Acidithiobacillus ferrooxidans ATCC 23270: one gene and its partner. The protein of the gene in region 1 interacts with the protein of each later gene in a pairwise test. Links are inferred from orthologs where the notes say so. Each region holds a gene or a part of one and is shown on either strand. Other genes may lie near its edges.

What was found.
Region 2: the proteins of rlmB (region 1) and tsaE interact in binary tests that used the Escherichia coli proteins (3 or more experiments, as listed by UniProt). The link is inferred for Acidithiobacillus ferrooxidans ATCC 23270 from one-to-one orthologs.

The regions. Positions count from the first base shown.
Region 1 is NC_011761.1:898,362-908,908, forward strand. Bases 7,282-10,262 are described here. They hold rlmB (23S rRNA (guanosine(2251)-2'-O)-methyltransferase RlmB), read left to right. Parts: upstream 7,282-8,378; coding sequence 8,379-9,146; downstream 9,147-10,262. Other genes in these bases: AFE_RS04630 (AI-2E family transporter), read left to right, coding at 7,282-7,337; AFE_RS04635 (hypothetical protein), read left to right, coding at 7,443-7,865; AFE_RS04640 (hypothetical protein), read left to right, coding at 7,919-8,386; AFE_RS04650 (TatD family hydrolase), read left to right, coding at 9,171-9,944; AFE_RS04655 (MBL fold metallo-hydrolase), read left to right, coding at 9,941-10,262. Also shown: aminomethyl-transferring glycine dehydrogenase subunit GcvPA, read left to right, coding at 1-59; aminomethyl-transferring glycine dehydrogenase subunit GcvPB, read left to right, coding at 65-1,507; AFE_RS04605 (ABC transporter ATP-binding protein), read right to left, coding at 1,512-3,200; ferredoxin FdxA, read right to left, coding at 3,197-3,520; AFE_RS04615 (peroxiredoxin), read left to right, coding at 3,807-4,409; AFE_RS04620 (hypothetical protein), read right to left, coding at 4,508-5,233; AFE_RS04625 (PHP domain-containing protein), read left to right, coding at 5,337-6,197; more of AFE_RS04630, read left to right, coding at 6,297-7,281; more of AFE_RS04655, read left to right, coding at 10,263-10,547. UniProt on the Escherichia coli protein: Specifically methylates the ribose of guanosine 2251 in 23S rRNA.
Region 2 is NC_011761.1:1,670,816-1,679,391, forward strand. What follows is about bases 5,625-8,576. They hold tsaE (tRNA (adenosine(37)-N6)-threonylcarbamoyltransferase complex ATPase subunit type 1 TsaE), read left to right. Parts: upstream 5,625-6,833; coding sequence 6,834-7,319; downstream 7,320-8,576. Other genes in these bases: bioA (adenosylmethionine--8-amino-7-oxononanoate transaminase), read left to right, coding at 5,625-6,366; AFE_RS08905 (CBS domain-containing protein), read left to right, coding at 6,366-6,821; mutL (DNA mismatch repair endonuclease MutL), read left to right, coding at 7,309-8,576. In the rest of the region: dnaX (DNA polymerase III subunit gamma/tau), read left to right, coding at 232-1,950; AFE_RS08880 (YbaB/EbfC family nucleoid-associated protein), read left to right, coding at 1,940-2,293; recombination mediator RecR, read left to right, coding at 2,300-2,899; AFE_RS08890 (ammonium transporter), read left to right, coding at 2,959-4,176; AFE_RS08895 (NAD(P)H-hydrate dehydratase), read left to right, coding at 4,179-5,030; more of bioA, read left to right, coding at 5,017-5,624. UniProt on the Escherichia coli protein: Required for the formation of a threonylcarbamoyl group on adenosine at position 37 (t(6)A37) in tRNAs that read codons beginning with adenine.

The DNA of each region.
Region 1 (10,547 bases):
AAGAGGCGGATCTGTTGGCGTATCGCGGTGCCCTGACCGCTGTGCTGGAGACTTTATGAGCTTTATGAGCGATTCCATTTTCGATCACGATCATCATGTCCCGGCGGTAGCGTTGCCCTCCGATATTCCGGCGGCGCTGCTGCGGAAGACACCCCTGAATCTGCCCAATCCGTCTGAACTGGAGGTGCTGCGCCACTATACCCGGCTGTCCCAGAAGAATTTTTCCATCGATACCCAGTTTTATCCGCTGGGTTCCTGCACCATGAAATATAATCCGCGGATTGCCCATACCATGGCCGCGCTGCCGGGCTTCGCACGCCTGCATCCGGATACGCCGGCGCAGGGTATGCAGGGACTGTTGCAGGTGCTCTGGGAGTTGCAGGAATGGCTGGCGGCGACGACGGGCATGGCCGCGGTGAGCCTGACCCCGGCGGCGGGCGCCCAGGGCGAACTGGCCGGTGTCGCCATGATCCGCGCCTATCATGCGGCGCACGGCGACCACGGGCGACGGAAGATGCTGATTCCCACGGCAGCGCACGGTACCAATCCGGCCAGCGCCCAGATGGCGGGTTTTGACGTGGTGGAAATCCCTAATCTGGCCGACGGTGACCTGGATATGGCCTTTTTGGATCAGCATCTGGGGCCAGATATCGCAGGGATCATGTTGACCAATCCCTCCACCCTCGGGGTGTTTGAGCGTCGGATTACGGAAATTGCGGCACGTGTTCACGAGGCAGGGGGGCTGCTCTACTATGATGGCGCCAATCTCAATGCCATTCTCGGTCGGGTGCAGCCGGGGCAGATGGGTTTTGACGCGATGCATCTGAACCTGCACAAGACTTTTGCCACGCCTCATGGCGGCGGCGGGCCGGGTGCGGGTGCGGTAGCGGTACAGGAACGCCTGCGTCCTTTTCTGCCCCTGCCAGTGGTCGCACGGGAAGCGGCAGGCGCGCTGCGCTGGCTGGACGAAGGGGATTTGCCCCGGAGCATTGGTCGGCTCAGCGCCCATGGCGGAAATATCGGCGTACTGCTGCGCGCCCATGCTTACCTGCGGCGCCTGGGGCGGGCGGGGGTGGGCCGGGTATCGGCTTATGCCGCGCTCAATGCCAATTATCTGCTCAGGGAGCTGCAGGGAGTGGGCTATCAGGCGGCCTTCCCGGAGCGGCGGGCCAGTCACGAGTTCATCCTGAGCGTCAGCGATCTGCAGAAGGCGACCGGTATACGGGCGCTGGATGTGGCCAAGCGCCTGCTGGATTTCGGGATTCACGCGCCGACCGTTTACTTTCCCCAACTGGTGCCGGAGTGCCTGCTGATCGAACCTACGGAGACCGAAAGCAAGGCGACCCTGGATCGTTTCGTGACGGTGATGGCGCAGATTCGCCGAGAGGCCTTGGAGCAGCCGGAGCTCTTGCGGGAAGCACCTCACCATCTCCCGGTGGGGCGTCTGGATGAAGCCTTGGCGGCGCGGCGTCTGGATGTCGCGGGAGGCTTTGTGACGACCGTCTGAACCGCTATGCGGCCCCGTGCCCCTGGTCATCCGCCACGATCCGGCCGCGTTCGAGGCGGATGATCTGATCGGCGAGGCGGGTGGTGCGCGGACGGTGTGCGATGATGATGATGGTTTTGCGGCCGTGGAGAGCGCTGAGGGTCTCCGCGATGTGTTCTTCACTTTCGCTGTCGAGGTTGCTGGTGGCCTCGTCGAGGACCAGTACGGGGCGATCCAGATAGAGCGCGCGGGCGATGGCGAGCCGCTGGCGCTGTCCCCCGGAAAGATTGCCGCCATTACCCTTGATCAGCGTGTCCAGCCCGCCGGTCGTGGCCAGAAAATCCCAGGTGTGGGCCTGCCGCGCGGCAGCCTCGGCGCGTTGGCGGTCCGGTTGCGCGTCGGCGTAGGCGATATTGCTAAGAGCGCTGCCGGTGAAAAGTACAGGCTCCTGGGCGACAAAGGCGAAATAGCTGCGGTAATCGTCGGAAGGAAGTTCGCGAATGGATTGCCCCGCCACGGTGATGTCTCCCCCACTGGGCGGCAGAAGGCCAAGCATCACCCGCGCCAGACTGGTTTTTCCACCGCCGCTGGAACCGACGATGGCGGTCGTGCTCAACGGTGGTATGGTGAACTGGAGTCCGCGCAAAATCGCTTCACCACTCATCTGCAGTTGGAGGTCGTGGCACTGCCAGGTGCCCCAGGGGCGCGGGATGGCGGAACGGGTACCGGATTCTGCGGGCTGATCCAGCCAGGCGAAAAGGCGGTCTGCGGCCGAGAGTCCCTGCTGCAGTTGATTGTTGGCCGAGGAAAGCTGGCGCAGCGGCTCGTAGACCATCCCGAGCGCTGTCAGGAAGCTGAAAAAGGCCCCGGTCGTCATGTCGCCATTCACCACCTGACTGCCGCCCAGATAGATGATGACCCCGATGCCCAGCGCGGCGATCATTTCCATGATAGGGACGGTCGCCTTCTGGATACGGGCGATCTGCATCATCAGGTCGAAATAGCGCCGCGCCTGAACACCGAACCGTTGTGCCTCGAAGGCTTCACTGCCCTGACTTTTGATGACCTCGGCGCCGCGCAGGCTCTGGGAGAACTGATCCATGATCTGGCCCATCTGCTCCTGCTGGCGCTCGCCGCGCTGGCGCAATTTCTGCCCGAAACGAATCAGGGGATAAAACGCGATGGGCAGGGTGACCAAGCTGATGAGCGCCAGCTTCCAGCTCATGTAAAATACCACCGCCATCAGCGCGATGATCTGGAAGGTGGATAGAAAGAAGCGCGCCAGCACCGACAGCCCCTGCTGCAACAAGGTCAGGTCCAGGCTCATCCGGGACAGGGTGCTGCCGTGACTGTTATCGATCAGGACGCCGAGGGGCAGACGCAGGGTGTGGGCGAACAGACGTTCGCGCAGGCGGCGCAAAATGTCTTCTTCCACCCGGGCGAGGGTGATGGCCTGCAGGTAGTCGGCGCTCCCTTTGACCGCGTAGATCGCGATGACACCCAGGGGCAGCCAGATAAGCATGTCGGCGTTGCGGTCGATGAATATCCGGTCGAGGACCGGCTTGATCATGTAGGCCACTCCGCCGGTGGCCGCGCCCGAAATCACCATGAACAGCATGGCGACGGCGATGCGTCCCCGGTACGCGCGAACCAGACTGAGCAGGCGGTAAAAGCTGGGAGAACGGAGCGCGGCGCGGGCGCCAGCGTCACTCACTCTTCGAGCAGTCCCCGCTTATCCTTGACGTGCAGCCAGGCATCGGCATCTTCCGGTGCGGCTTTCTTCTGGATGATGGCCGGCCAGATCTTGGCAAGACGGGCGTTGATTTCTTCAAATTCTTTCTGACCATCCGGCATGTCGTCATCGCGGAAAATGGCGCCCGCAGGACATTCCGGTTCGCAGAGGGTGCAATCGATGCACTCATCGGGGTCGATGACCAGGAAATTCGGCCCTTCGCGGAAGCAGTCCACCGGGCAGACGTCTACACAGTCAGTATATTTGCACTTGATACAAGATTCAGTCACCACATAAGTCATGGGGGCGGAGCTCCTCACGGTTGAGTCTGATGGATTATAGCCGGATGTGCCGGCGGGTCGCGGGTCTATTCTAGCCTAAGGCGGCAGTGCTGCGCACTAGTTGGGGGCGGATTCGGGAAAGGCAGCCCAGCAGGAATGGCAGCCCCGGAGGTGGGTTGGAAAATAGATAAAATTAGACTAATATTACATGGCGTCGCAGGCTAAGGGCGTTTGGCAGGGTGCGAAAAACTTCTGCTATAGTGAAAATTCAGACTTTGTCCCGTCGTTTCAACAGAGGAGAAACCCAATGGCCGTATTAGTAGGAAAAGCTGCCCCCGATTTTGTAGCCCCCGCAGTCATGCCAGATAACAGCATCAACGAAAAGTTTCAGTTTTCTCAGCATATTAAGGGAAAGTATGCGGTTCTGTTCTTTTATCCCCTCGATTTTACCTTTGTCTGCCCCTCGGAAATTCTGGCGTTCAATCATCGCCTGAACGAGTTCAAGTCCCGCAATACCGAGGTCATCGCTTGCAGCGTGGACTCCCATTTCACCCATCTGGCCTGGAAGAACACGCCGGAAGAGAAGGGCGGTATCGGCCATATCCAGTTGCCCATGGTCGCCGACCTCTCCAAGAGCATCGCCCGCAATTACGATGTCCTGCTCAACGATGAGGTTGCCCTGCGCGGTTCCTTTTTGATCGACCGTGAAGGCATCGTGCGTCACGAGGTGGTCAATGACCTGCCCCTGGGCCGCAACATCGACGAAATGATCCGGATGGTGGACGCACTGCAATTCTCGGAAGAACACGGCGAAGTTTGTCCTGCCCAGTGGCAGAAGGGTAAAGCAGGCATGAAGCCGACCAGCGAAGGTGTCGCCGACTTCCTGGCGCATCACGGCAAAGAGCTCTGACTGCCGGTCACTGCTGAGATCCCCTGTCTGGACGGACGCGGGGATGTGCCGAAGTGAAAAGGGCCCGGACGCCAGTCGTCCGGGCTTTTTTCCGGGCTTCAGTGCAGGCCGTGTCCAGCCCCTTCCGCCGCTTCCGTCATCACCGCCCTTACCGCGTCGGGGAAATCCCCCTGCGCCATCTGCTGTGTTCCCTCCTGAAAGAAGCGGGGGGCATCGGCTGGCAAGTAGTGAATGATTGCTGCAAAAGCCTTGCGCATTTCCACAGGATCATGGGCGCGCGTCGCGGTAATCCCCCAGTTCAGCAGCAGGATGCGCCAGGGGCGGTGCGGGTCTGCGCCATCCAGATCGGCAGCGTAGTCTGCTGCAGCGGCTTCTTTCACCTCGCCCGTCAAGCGGGCGAGGGGCCGCAGTTCGGCGGGCTCGGCGTGACCGTTGGCCAGAATGGCCAGACCGTTGACCACCGGTTCCAAGGTGTGGATGAGGCCATGTTGGTTGCATACCCACGCGGCGATACTGACCGTGATCATTTCCAGGGCGGTTTTCGCCGGACGTTCACCCAGACGATCGGCCCAGGTGGCGAGGTCCATCAGCAAACCGATGGCGAGGTCACCGATGCGCTCCGCTTCGTCGTCGGGCAGGGTGGGATCCCAGGAGGCCACATCCGTTGTCAGCACCTTGAAAAGCTGGCGCAGGGCGTCCACGATTAGTGGCGGGGTGATCTGTTCTCCGGTGGCAATGCCGCTCGCCGCAAAGGCACCGAGAACGGGTTTGGCGTATTGTTCAAAGCGCTGTTGTGCGCCCGCTATGTCCAGGATGAGAGCCACTGCTGCCTCCGATATGCCCCGATGAAGTTGAGCATGGTATGCTAGCACGGAATGTCGCCGGGTTTTGCAAAGGGCGGCTCCCATTTTATCCAGGAACTTCCTCATGGCGCAGCAATATCCTGTTTCTCCGGTCGATTTGCATATGCACTCCATGGCCTCCGATGGCACCATGACGCCTGCTGACTTGGTGCAGCGGGTGCATGGGGCGGGAGTGCGTGTCATGGCACTGACGGACCATGACAACACGGCGGGGTTGGATGAGGCCGCGGTACAGGCTGAGACACTGGATATCCGGCTCATCCCCGGCGTGGAAATCTCCAGCGAATGGGAAACCCAGGGCATCCATATCGTGGGCCTTTTCGTTGATCCGAAAAACAGCGTCTTACAGGAAGGACTGAGCCGGATCATGGCGTTCCGCGACTGGCGCGCCATGGAGATCGACCGCTTGCTGGCAAATGCCGGTATTCCCGGCGCAGAAGCCGGAGCGCGGGCGATGGCGGGCAGCCGGATGGTGGGGCGCAGCCACTTCGGGCGCTGGCTGGTGCGCGAGGGGTGCTGTGCAGACGCGAACGAGGCCTTTGGCAAATATTTGGGGCGTGGTTGCAAGGCCTATGTACCCAGCAACTGGATTCCCATGACCGAGGTGGTCGGCTGGATCCATACAGCGGGCGGATATGCCGTTCTCGCCCACCCCGGTCGCTATAAGCTCAGTGGAACCAGATTGCGCGCTCTGCTCAGCGCATTTCGGGACGCGGGTGGCGTCGGTCTCGAGGTCTGTACCGGCAGTCAGGCAGCCGGTGATCGCGAGCATCTGGGGCGCCTGGCACAGCAGTTGGGCATGGCCGGTTCTGTGGGTTCCGACTTTCATGGTCCGGACGCCGGTCACGCGGCCATCGGCCATCTGCTACCCTTGCCCGACGGTGTGGAGCCAGTCTGGGAGCGCGCCGGTATTCACCTTTACTAACCGGCCAATCCTTCAGGGTTTTGTGGCGCTTCCGCGCATTTTCAACGGCGGGGCGCTGTGGTAGCTTTGCTCTCCATTGCGGATTCACATCAGGGGAAGATGGTGCAAAACAGTCAAAAGTCAACCAGCTACGCCAACTTGGGCACGTTCGTGTTGCTGCTGGTCTACGCTGGCGCCGCATACACCCTCAGCCCCTTCGCAGGTCCCCTGCTGATGGGGGCGGTGCTGACGACGGTGGGCTGGCCCTGGCAATTGCGTCTGGAGCGTGCCTTCCATATGCCGCGCTGGCTGGGCTCCCTTGTCCATGCCCTGGTGTGGGTGGCGATCATCATCATTCCCGCGGTCATCATTGTAGATTCGGTCCTGCCCCAGTTGGCACTGCTGATTTCCCGCTGGCAGTCGGGTGGTCCCCTTGTCGTCGTGCCGCCGGAGGTGATGAAAATTCCCTATGTGGGACACTGGTTGCTCAGCCACCTGCGCGGGCTGAACGGTGCCTACCTCTCCGCGCTGGTAAGCACACATTCCGGCATCATCACCGATTCTCTGAGCCAACTCTGGATATTCACCCTGCACACGTTTTTTGCCGCGCTGACGGTGTTTGCGCTGGCCCTCCATGGCGAACGTCTGACGGAGGCGTTGCGCCTTGGGGCCGGACAAATATGGGGCAGTGATCGCGGCGATCGTTTATTGGCCGCCAGTCGGGATGCGGCGCGCTCGGTGTTGATCGGCCTCATCGGTGTAGGTGTGGTAGAGGGCATGTTTATCGGCATTGCCTACGCTGTTGCCGGACTGGGTATGTGGCCCCTCTGGCTGGTTGCCACGGCGCTGATATCGCCTATCCCTTTCGGGGCGACGGCGGTAGTCGGCGCTGCCACCCTGTGGCTCGCTTTTACGGGGCATTGGTTTGCCGGTCTGCTCGTCCTGATCTGGGGGCTGATCGTGATTACCGCGGCGGACCTGGTGGTCCGCCCGCTGCTCACCGGTTCGCAGACGCAAGCCCCTTTCTTTCTGGTGTTCTTCAGCATCCTTGGCGGCGCCGAGGCGTTTGGTCTGATCGGCCTGATTATCGGACCCATTCTGGTGCTGCTGGCGCGTGGCGTGTGGCGCGCATGGGAGCGGCGCGTTCGCCTTCAGGAGTAGCTGGCCGATCTGGGTGATTAGGGAACTGTACAGGCTTCCCGTCTATCCAACCAATGGGTATTATCTTTGCAATGGATATCATTGCAATCACATCAGGAGCAGATCATGGATTACTCAATGTTGGATCAACAATACAATCAGTTGCAGCAACAGACCCAGAATAACCTGCAGGCCCTGCAGCAGGTGGCCGGACGGGTGAGCGCCATGGCGCCCGATAACATGACCGGGCGCGAGATCAGTATGGAATTGCGCGGTCTGGCCATGAATTTGCAGCAACAGCAGCAGAATGTAGGGATGATGCTGCAGCAGATGGCGCAGCATATTCAGCAACTGGAAATGCAGATGCAGGGGATGGGGCAGGGTGGAATGAACCCCAATATGGGACAGCAGCGTCCCTGGAATGCACCCATGCAGGGGCAGCCGGGTATGGGGAGCGGTTTCCTGGGTAATGTCATGACCGGTTTGGGGCTGGGTGCCGGCTTCGCGGTGGCGGACAATATCGTTGATGATATTTTCGACAGCTTCTAGGTCGAAATGTGGATCGCTCGTTTTGACGGTTTTCTGCAGATTGTGTCCTGCCCATGATGCTACCGTTGCCGGTCTATCTGGATCTGGAGTCGCGGGTTCTTGCCTGGGCTGCAGGCCAGGGGTGGCGGTTGCAGCGTACCGGCTCTTTGCGCCGGGATGAATGGCCGGTGCCGCGCCTGGAGTTTCTGCGCGAGGGGAGGTTGGCATTGGACGAGTGGGACGTCGCGTTGGCTGCCTGTCCTCTGTTCGCGAGGGCTGCCTCCGGGCAACGGGAGGCATGGAGTCATGAAGGCATCAGGGTGAAATTTTATCAGGCCCCGACCGAGTTTCTGGGGTTTGCGCAGATCGCCCATACCGGACCGGCCGGGTTTGTCGCTGCCTGTCGCCGCTTGCCCGGCTGGGATGAGGCACCGGCACCCGATGAGGTGACTGCATTTGCTCGCGTCGGACTGCCTTATATACCTCCCTCCCGGCGTCCTCTGGAGGGGCTCGCGATGTTGCCTGGAGCTGCGTGTGACTAAAGAATCCCTTTATGGTATCCATGCGGTCAGCGCGGCACTGGATGCAGAGGAATTGCTGGAACTCTGGGTTGCCGTCGAGCGGCGGGCTGATGAGCGCATTGCGCCTTTAGTGCAGAAGGCTGCAGAACAGCGTCTGCCGGTGCAGGAATGGCGGAGTGTGGCGCTCGGCCGGAAACTGAACACCGACCGGCACCAGGGCGTGGGCGGCTTGCTGCGCGCCTTTCCCGGACAAGATTTCGAGGCGATCCTCGCGCAACTGAACGGCTGTGGTTTTTTGTTGGTGCTGGATGGTGTGCTGGATCCCCATAATCTTGGGGCATGCCTGCGCAGTGCGGAGGCGGCGGGGGTCGACGCGGTGATTCTGCCCCGGGATAACGCCTGCCCGGTCAATGCTACCGTGCGCAAGGCGTCCGCCGGATCGGCGTCACGCGTTCCGGTCTGTACCGTGACCAATCTGTCGCGCACTCTGTCCTCGCTGCAGGAGGCGGGATTCTGGCTGGTCGGGATGGCGGGGGAGGGTTCCCGGAGCCTTTATGCGCTGGACCTCGACATGCCGCTAGTGATGGTGATGGGGGGTGAGGAGAAGGGCTTGCGCCGCCTTACCCGGGAGCATTGCGATTACTTGGCGCATATTCCCATGATGGGAGCCATCGAAAGCCTGAACGTGTCCGTAGCTACCGGGATCTGCCTCTTCGAGGCGGCCCGGCAGCGGCGGAATCTGTCCCCCGCGCGGCCTGTCGCGCAGGAAAAATCCGCTTGAACCCGCGGCAAGGCCATTCCTGATATGCTGGTAGATTCGCACTGTCATCTGGATTTCGAAGATTTTGACGCAGACCGATCTGAGATCCTGGCCCGTGCCCGGGCGGCGGGCGTGGGGGAAATGCTGATCGCCGCCGTCGTCGAGGCGCACTGGCCGCGGGTGCAGGCCCTTGCCGCCGGGCACGCCGGCGTATGGGCGGCAGTGGGAGTACACCCCAACGAACCGGCTGGGGCAACGCCGGAATGGGAGCGTCTGCTGGTCGCGCTGGCCGCCGATAAGGTGGTTGCCGTCGGGGAGACCGGCCTGGACTATTACCGCAGCGAAGGGGACTTGTCCTGGCAACGGGAACGGTTTGCCCAGCATATAGCGGCGGCCAAGGCCACAGGAAAGCCGTTGATCGTGCACACCCGTGCGGCGGCCGCAGACACCCTTGCCATGCTGCGCAGTGAAGATGCGGCGGCCGCCGGCGGCGTCATCCATTGCTTTACCGAAAACCGAGATTTTGCGCGGACGGCCCTGGATATGGGTTTTTATATCTCCTTTTCCGGCATCGTGACGTTCAGGAAGTCCGTCGAATTGCAGGCGGTGGCGAAGATGCTGCCGGCGGATCGCCTGCTGGTGGAGACGGATGCGCCTTATCTGGCTCCCGAGCCGCAGCGCGGCAGGCGCAACGAGCCGGCTTTCGTGGCCCATGTCGCGGCCTTTCTCGCAGCGTTGCGGGGCGAGGCGCCGGAGGCGGTCGCCACGCAGACCACCGCCAATTTCCACGCCCTGTTCAGACACGCGGTAGCGTCATGAAGGTGGTTTTCCTCGGTACGGGATCCAGTGCCGGAACCCCGGTGATTGCCTGCCACTGCCCGGTTTGTTGTAGCGACGACCCGCGCAATCACCGCCTGCGGGCCAGTATCCTGGTGCGGGATGAAGGCGTTGATCTGCTGGTGGATACCGGTCCTGACCTGCGTCAGCAGATGCTGCGTGCCGGCGTGCAGTCGCTGACGGCCGTGCTCTATACCCATTTTCACGCCGATCATATCAATGGGGTTGACGATCTGCGCGCCTTCAATTTTGCACAGGAGGTCGTGATCCCCTGCTATGCGGATGAGCGCACGGCAGCGGAGCTGGAGAGCCGTTTCCGCTATTGTTTTCTGCCGCCGGATCCGGCCTGGGCGAAACCTTCCCTGTCCATGCACCGGATCGTATCGCCGCAGACCTTTGGCGGGGTTCGGGTGACGCCCATACCCGTGCTGCACGGTGATCTACCCATACTCGGGTACCGTTTCAATGATGTGGCGTATCTGACGGATCTGAAAACGATTCCAGACGCCAGCCTAGAGCTGCTGCGGGGTTTGAAAGTGTTGGTCCTGGATTGTCTGCGTTATGAATATCACCCCACCCATCTGC
Region 2 (8,576 bases), 770 kb from region 1 along the record:
GCACTGGAAATGCTGTGTACTCCAAAAGGGTACCGTGGGTTCGAATCCCACCCTCTCCGCCAATCATCGTCCGTCAGTGGACAGTCTCAGGTTTTCTATGGCGACAAAGATCGGTCCCCTCGCAGTGGTAACTGGTGAACCCCGTCAGGCCCGGAAGGGAGCAGCGGCAGCCGGTGATCCAGGTGCCGGGGTGCGGCTGATCGGCGTCGCCACCCTATATTTCAGAGCCGCATGAGCGCCTATCTCGCGCTGGCCCGCCGCTGGCGACCCCAACATTTTGACGATTTTGTCGGGCAGGAGGCCGTCGTCTCCGCCTTGCGCCATGCCCTGGATTCCGGCCGCATCCATCATGCTTTTCTGTTCACCGGCACACGGGGCGTCGGCAAGACGACTCTGGCGCGGCTGCTCGCCAAGTGTCTGAACTGCGAGCGAGGCGTGAGCAGCAACCCCTGCGGAGAGTGCAGCGCCTGCCGCAGTATTGCTGCAGGGAACTTCGTGGATCTGCTGGAGGTGGACGCGGCAAGCCGTACCCGGGTGGATGAGACCCGCGACCTTCTGGACAATGTCCAGTATGCGCCTACGGCTGGTCGCTACAAGGCGTACCTCATTGACGAGGTGCATATGTTATCTGCGCACAGCTTCAATGCGCTGCTGAAAACCTTGGAAGAACCGCCGGAACATGTCAAATTTCTGCTGGCGACTACGGACCCACAGAAGCTGCCGATAACCGTGCTCTCCCGCTGCCTGCAGTTTAATTTACGTCGCCTGGATGTTCCCCAGATTCAGGGAAGATTGCGGCAGATCATGTCGTTGGAACAGGTGCCGGCGGAGGACGCCGCCCTGCAGATACTATCGCGCGCTGCCGACGGGAGTCTGCGTGACGCCTTGAGTCTGCTGGATCAGGCTATTGTCCACGGTGGTGGCGCGGTGCGGCGCGACGGCGTGCTCGCGATGCTGGGGCGCAGCGGCGATGACGCGGTGCTGGGTCTGATCGCCGCGCTGGTGGACCGAGATGCTGCACAGGTATTCGCCATAGTGGGTGATCATCTGGCGCGGGGCATGGACGGGCCCGGCCTGCTGGACCTGGTCATAGAAGGCCTGCATCGCATCGCTCTGGCGCAATTTCTTCCAGCCGATCCGGATGACGATGGCGCCGAGGCGGTCGTGCATCTGCGCGGGAGAATCAGCCCGCTTACCCTGCAGTCCTGGTATTTTTTGCTCCTTTCGGCACGACGTGACTTTGCGCTTTATCCAGATGATCGCATGGCGCTGGAGATGGCCTTTCTGCGGGTGTTGAGCTTTTCCGGTTCAGCATCGCCCGACTCGCCGCCAGCGGCCCTCCCGGGCGGGGAAAACCGGCATCCTGGCGAGTCACTTCCCCCGACGCGCGAATTCGTTATGCCCGAGGCAACTTCACCGCTATCGGATCATTCGGTTCCCCTGCTCTCCATCCGTTCACGGGATGAAGTCCGGGAGCCGTCGCCGGTAGCGACGTCCGGTCAGCGCGATGCGGATGCCGGGACCGCGCCAGCAGCAGACTGGCGTCGCGTACTGGCATCGCTGGCGGTGTCGCCGATGATTGCCGAGTACCTGCGCTACGGACAAGCCCTGCGCTGCGATCCGGAGGCGGTGGAGTTGGCCGTGGAGCCCAATTATTTGCCGTTCCTTCTCAAGACCGAGGCCCGCCGGGCGTTACATCAGGCGCTTACGGCATATTACGGCCGGGAGCCCAGGCTCAGCATTGTTGCTCTCACCATAGAGACCGGGGTGGGCAGCCTGGTGCAGGAAGACCGGGCGCAGCTGGCGTCCCGGCAAGCTGCAGCAGAGGCACGTGTGGCCGCGGATCCGCGCATCGGCGCGTTCCTCGAAGCCCTGGATGCCCGCGTAGAATCCATTGAAATCGTGGCGGCATCCTCAAACGATATGCCGTCAGCTCACAATGAAACGTAAACAGGGAGGTAAGGAAAAGATGAAAGGTGGACTGGGGAATATCATGAAGCAGGCGCAGCAACTCCAGGAGCGTTTGCAAAAGACGCAGGAAGAACTTGCCCAGGTAGAGGTGCAGGGCCACGCGGGTGGCAATCTGGTGGAAGTCACCATGACCTGCCGACATGACGTGCGGCGAGTTCGCATCGACCCCTCTCTGCTGACCGACGGCGATCAGGAGATGCTCGAAGATCTTGTGGCAGCGGCCATCAATGACGCCGTGCGCACTGCTGAGAAGGTCAGCGCGGAGCGGATGTCGGAAGTGACTGGCGGCATGAATATTCCGGGCATGAACCTGCCTTTCTAGGCACTTATGGCAGACGTTCCGAGTATGGACGCCCTGGTGGCACTGCTACGCCGCCTACCGGGTATTGGCCCGCGTTCGGCGCAACGGATCAGCTATGAGTTGCTGGTGCGTAAGCGCGATCTCATGCCGCAACTCGCCGCAGCCTTTCAGCAAGCCCACGCGGTGGTCCGTTTTTGTGAGCGCTGCAACAACCTGAGCGAAGCGCCATTGTGTGCCGTCTGTCGTTCCGAACACCGGGACCGTTCCATTTTGTGCGTGGTGGAATCGCCCGCTGATCTGCGTGCAATCGAGGATACGGGGGTGTTCGTCGGCGAATTTTTCGTATTGATGGGGCATTTGTCGCCCCTGGACGGCATCGGTCCCGAAGCCCTGCATATCGACCGCCTCAGCGCGCGACTGGGTGAAACAGACTTGCAGGAAGTGATTTTTGCGACCAATCCTACCCTGGAAGGAGAGGCTACAGCCCAGTTTCTCGCTGGACTGGTTCCTGACGGTGTCACCATCAGTCGTATCGCGCGGGGGGTGCCGGTGGGTGGTGAACTGGAATATGTCGATCGCAGCACCCTCGGGCGCGCCTTGCATGGTCGTCGCTTGCTCGACGAATAAGCACTTACCCATCGTTTCGTAAAGATAAAAGCCATCAATTTCGAGAGGAAGCAGCCATCATGATACCCACAGGAGTCACGCCTCCAGGCGGAAATGTGTTTTTTTTGCTGATGGGCGCCATTCTGGTGTTTGCCATGCATGGCGGATTCGCCTTCCTGGAACTGGGTACGGTACGACGGCGCAGCCAGGTAAATGCGCTGGTGAAGATTCTCAGTGATTTTGGTATATCCACCATCGTCTATTTTTTTGTGGGTTATCATATCGCCTATGGCATCAGCTTTTTTGCCGATGTAAAGGCTCTGACCGCAAGCAATCATGGTTTTCAGATGGTGCGGTTTTTTTTCCTGCTGACCTTCGCTGCTGCGGTGCCAGCCATTATCTCCGGTGGTATTGCCGAACGGGCACGTTTTTATCCCCAATTGCTGGCGACTGCCTTTCTGGTGGGACTGGTTTATCCCTTTTACGAAGGGATCGTCTGGAATGGTCATTATGGTATTCAAGCCTGGTTTACCAGCGTTTTTGGTGCACCTTTCCACGATTTCGCAGGCTCGGTGGTAGTGCATGCCATGGGTGGATGGATGGCGCTGATGGCGGTCTGGCTGCTGGGTTCGCGCAAGGGGCGTTACGGGAAAGATGGTGCGGTACACGCCATGCCGCCTTCCAACATTCCCTTTCTGGCGCTGGGCTCCTGGATTCTGATCATCGGCTGGTTTGGTTTTAATGTGATGAGTGCACAGCAAATTGCCGCTGTGCAGGGTCTGGTGGCACTCAATTCGCTTATGGCACTGGTGGGCGGCATGCTGGCGGCGCTGGCGGTAGGGAAGGGCGATCCGGGCTTCGTTCATAATGGCGCTCTGGCAGGTCTCGTGGCCATCTGCGCCGGTTCCGATGTGGTGCAACCCATTGGGGCTTTGGCCATCGGTGCCATTGCCGGCATTATTTTTGTCTACCTGTTCACCTTTGTGCAGCATCGCCTGCGTCTGGATGACGTGCTGGGTGTCTGGCCGCTCCATGGTGTTTGCGGGGTGTGGGGTGGACTGGCCGTCGGAATTTTTGGACATCAGTTCCTCGGCGGCGCCGGTGGGGTCAGTTTCTGGTCTCAGTTGCTGGGCACCGCACTAGGCGTCCTGGTCGCCCTGGCGGGCAGTGGTATCGTCTACGGCAGCATCAAGTACTTTATCGGGATTCGTCTGGATCCCGAGGCGGAGTATGCGGGGGCGGATTTGAGCTTGCACCATGTCAGCGCGTATCCTGAAGAGGATATCGAGAGGGCGTGACCATGACAGAACCTTTTGCTGCCCTGAACTGGCAGGCCATGCCGGGCCTGCCGGTGCGCAGCCCGCAGGCGCACAAAGGAAGCTTCGGCCACGTTTTCGTAGTAGGCGGAGGGCCGGGCATGGGCGGGGCACTGGCGCTGGCCTCTGCCGCCGCCTATCGGGTGGGCAGCGGATTGGTGACGGCGGTGGGGCATCCCTCGGCGATCCCATACTTGGCAGCACACCTGCCGGAAGCGACCTGGCGGGACTGGCCTGCGGCTTTTGGAGATTTGCCGGACCACGCCGTCCTGGCTGTTGGCCCTGGCTTGGGTCAGGGCCTGGCCGCCCATGATCTGTTGCTGGAAATCGGTACACTGTCCTGTCCCCAGGTATGGGACGCCGATGCCCTGAACATTCTCGCGCGTTTTGGTCCGAAACTGCTGACCACCGACGCACTTCGTCTGTTTACCCCACATCCGGGCGAAGCGGCCCGCCTGCTGGGGATAACGGTCGCCGCTGTACAGGCAGACCGTATCGCGGCGATTGTTCGGTTACGTGCCCGCTATGGCGGCTACTGGGTCCTCAAGGGCCACCATAGTCTCCTGCTAGGATGCGCTGTCCGGAATCTCTGTACTTTGGGCAATCCCGGCATGGCCACGGGCGGCAGCGGGGACGTGCTGACCGGCCTGTTGGCCGGTCTGCTGGCGGTCGGTCTGGACGCCGACCGGTCGCTGTCCCTCGGCGTGTGCCTGCATGCCCGCGCGGGCGATATCGCGGCCGCGGAGATGGGCGAGGCCAGCCTGCTGGCCGGGGACATCCTGGCGGCAGTGCCCCGCGCTTTACAGGAGTTGACGCAACGTCATGACGGAAACTGAAGTATTGCGGGAATGGGATCGCCGTTATTTCTGGCATCCCTTCACCCAGATGCAGTGTTACGGGGATGACGACCCGTGGATCATCGACCGTGCAGAAGGCAACTACGTGTATGATACGCAAGGTCATCGCTGTCTGGATGCGATCGCCAGCCTGTGGTGCAATGTTCACGGCCACCGTCATCCCCGACTGGATGCCGCCCTGATCGGGCAGTTGGGCAAGGTCGCACACAGCACGGCCCTGGGTGCGGGCAATGCTCCGGCCATTCGTCTCGCCAAGGCGCTGGTAGAAATTACCCCGCCTTCCCTGCAACATTGTTTTTTTTCGGAGGACGGCGCCGAGGCGGTCGAGGTCGCCATCAAGATGGCGGCCCAGTACTGGTGTAATCTGGGCCGCCCCGAAAAACGCCTCTTCCTGACCCTGGACAATGCCTATCATGGGGACACCGTTGGCGCCGTTTCGGTGGGCGGCTTCCCCCTGTTTCACGAGGTATACGGGCACCTCCTGTTCCCCACTTTACGCTTGCCGAGCCCCTATGTATTGCAGTGGGAAGACTGCGAGGGGGATCCGGAGCAGGCAACAGCCGTATGGCTGGCAGTGCTGGAAACGACGCTTCAGAAGCAGAGCGGCGAGATTGCGGCCGTGATCCTGGAGGGCGGGGTGCAGGGCGCCGCGGGCATATTGCCTTTCCCGCCCGGCATTCTGGCCGGTGCGCAACATCTGTGCCGGGCCTACGAGGTCTTGCTGATCATTGATGAGGTCGCGACCGGCTTCGGCCGCAGCGGCAAGCTTTTTTCCTGTGAGTGGGAGTCTGTCGAACCAGACCTGTTGGCCTTGGGTAAGGGGCTGAGTGGTGGTTACTTGCCGGTGGCTGCGACCCTCGCCGCAGAACATGTTTATGCTGCCTTTCTTGCGCCTTTCGGGGAAACCCGGCAGTTTTACTACGGGCATACCTACACCGCCAATCCTCTGGCCTGTGCGGTAGCGCTGGAGAACCTGGCACTTTTTGCGGAAGGTGGTGTGCTGGCTGCTTTGCCCGAGAAGATCGCCCGGTTGCGAGCCGGGCTGCAGCGTTTTCACGGCCAGTCGTGGGCAGGGGAGGTCCGCCAGTTCGGTTTGATGGCCGCCATCGCGTTGCGCGACCCCGGGACGAATGCGCCTTATCCCTACGGAGATCGCGTCGAATACGCAGTGTGCCGGAGAGCACGGGAAATGGGCGTTTACAGCCGTCCCCTCGGTGATCTCCTCACCATAGTTCCGCCGCTGTCGGTGACAGCAGCGGAAATAGACACTATCCTCAACGTATTATATGACGCCATGGCGGAAGGACGATCCTGATGAAAACGGCCCAAGATATCATGAACCGCGAAGTTGTTACGGTGCTGGCCGATGATCCGGTCGATAAAGTGGGAGATGTGCTCCTCAGTTCCGGGCACCACAGCCTGCCTGTGGTGAACAGCGAGGATCATCTGGTCGGAATGATCGGCGAACGGGATCTGATCGACGCCCACCGCAAGGTGCATCTGCCGACCATGCTTACTATCCTGGATGGTCTGATCCCTCTGGGCGGTATGCATGAATACGAGGAAGAGCTACGCAAAGTCACGGCGGTGACCGCCGGTCAGTTGGCGAGCTCCCACGTCATTACCGCCGCCCCCGATGAAGATACGGACGCGGTGGCCGAGAAGTTGCTGCGCAAGGATGTACATGCCGTGCCGGTGGTCGATAACAGCGGTTTATTGCTGGGTATCATCAGTCGCTCGGATATTCTTCAGCATCTGCTAAAACCCTGAACCTGGTATCGGATGCACTGGGATTTCGCAGATGCAGAAGCCTGCCGGGACTGGGGGCGACAGCTTGCCCAGCGCATTCATATCCCTGCGGTTATTTATCTTGAGGGCGATCTGGGGGTCGGTAAAACCACTCTGGCCCAGGCCATCTTAAAGGCGCTGGGCGTTACCCGGAACATCAAAAGCCCGACCTATACCCTGATGGAACAGTATCCGACCCGGATCGGACCGGCTCTGCATCTTGATTTGTATCGTCTGCAAGAGCCGGAGGAGCTGGAATTCATCGGTATCCGTGATTATCTGACAGAACCTTCCCTGTGGTTGGTGGAATGGCCGGAGCGAGGTGCGGGTTTCCTGCCCCCTGCCGATTTGTCACTCACCCTCCGTATTCTGGACAACGGCAGTCACCGTCTGGAATGGCTGGGGCATCAGCCCCATGTTCAGGACTGGACCATTTTCTTGACGCCCGCATCCACCCGGAAAATCTGCCATGGGGAATGAACAGGCACCCCGCGTTCACCGCCTGAATGCAACGTTGGCCAATCAGATTGCCGCCGGTGAGGTGGTGGAACGTCCTGCCTCCATCCTGAAAGAGCTTCTGGAAAACAGCCTGGATGCCGAAGCCACGCGGATTACCATCCATCTGGAGGGTGGTGGGATGGATTTGCTCAGTGTGGAAGATGATGGTGTCGGCATCCTGGCCGAGGATCTGCCCCTCGCCCTGGAGCGCCATGCCACCAGTAAAGTGGCGACCTGGGAAGACCTCCAGGCGATCCAGACCATGGGTTTTCGCGGTGAGGCCTTGCCAGCGATCGCTTCCGTCTCGCGCCTGGAACTCCTCTCGCGGGCGCGCAGCCAGAATCAGGCGGTGCGGCTGCAGGTAACAGGGGGCACGGCTGCCGCTCCGGAGCCCGCAGCCAGGGCACCAGGAACCACGGTGCGTGTGGCTGATCTTTTTTTTAACGTGCCCGCACGGCGTAAGTTCCTGCGTAGTCCGGCCACCGAGTTGTCGCGCAATCAAAGGGTGTTGCGTCAGATTGCGCTAGCCAACTTCCCGGTGGCTTTTCAGCTCATCCAGAACGGCCGTTCTCTTGTGCAATTTCCTACGGCTACGGATGCAGAAAGTCGGGCAGCGCGAGTGGCCGCCATAATGGGGGAAGGCTTTCTGGCCAATGCACTGTATATCGAACAGGAGGATCAGGGCTTGTCTCTCAGCGGCTGGCTGGGCCTGCCCACCTACAACCGCGCTCGCGGAGATGAACAGTATTTTTACGTGAACGGTCGTCCGGTGCGTGATCCGGTGGTTACCCATGCCCTGCGTGCGGCTTATAACGATGTGCTTTTTCAGGATCGTCACCCTCTCTATGCGCTTTACCTGAAGCTGCCGCCCGGGCGGGTAGATGTTAATGTACATCCCGCCAAGGCGGAGGTACGTTTTCGCGACGGCCGCGAGATACACGATTTTCTTTTTCATACTCTGCGACGGGTGATCGCGGAGCAGGGTGGGGCGCAACCCCGGGTTACCGTTCCGGTCCAGCCTTTCTCCCAGGGCCCGACCGCTACCAAAAGTCCTGCTTACGTCCCGACTCAGCGGTCGCTGAGCGCTGCTGTGCAGGAGAGTGCCGGGGCCTATTGGGAACATCTCGTGGCGCCGGTGATGACTTCCGTACCACCCCCTGATTTGCCAGCGGCGCCTACCCACGAACTGGCCCCGAACTACCCCCTCGGACAGGCCATCGGGCAGATTCACGCACGTTT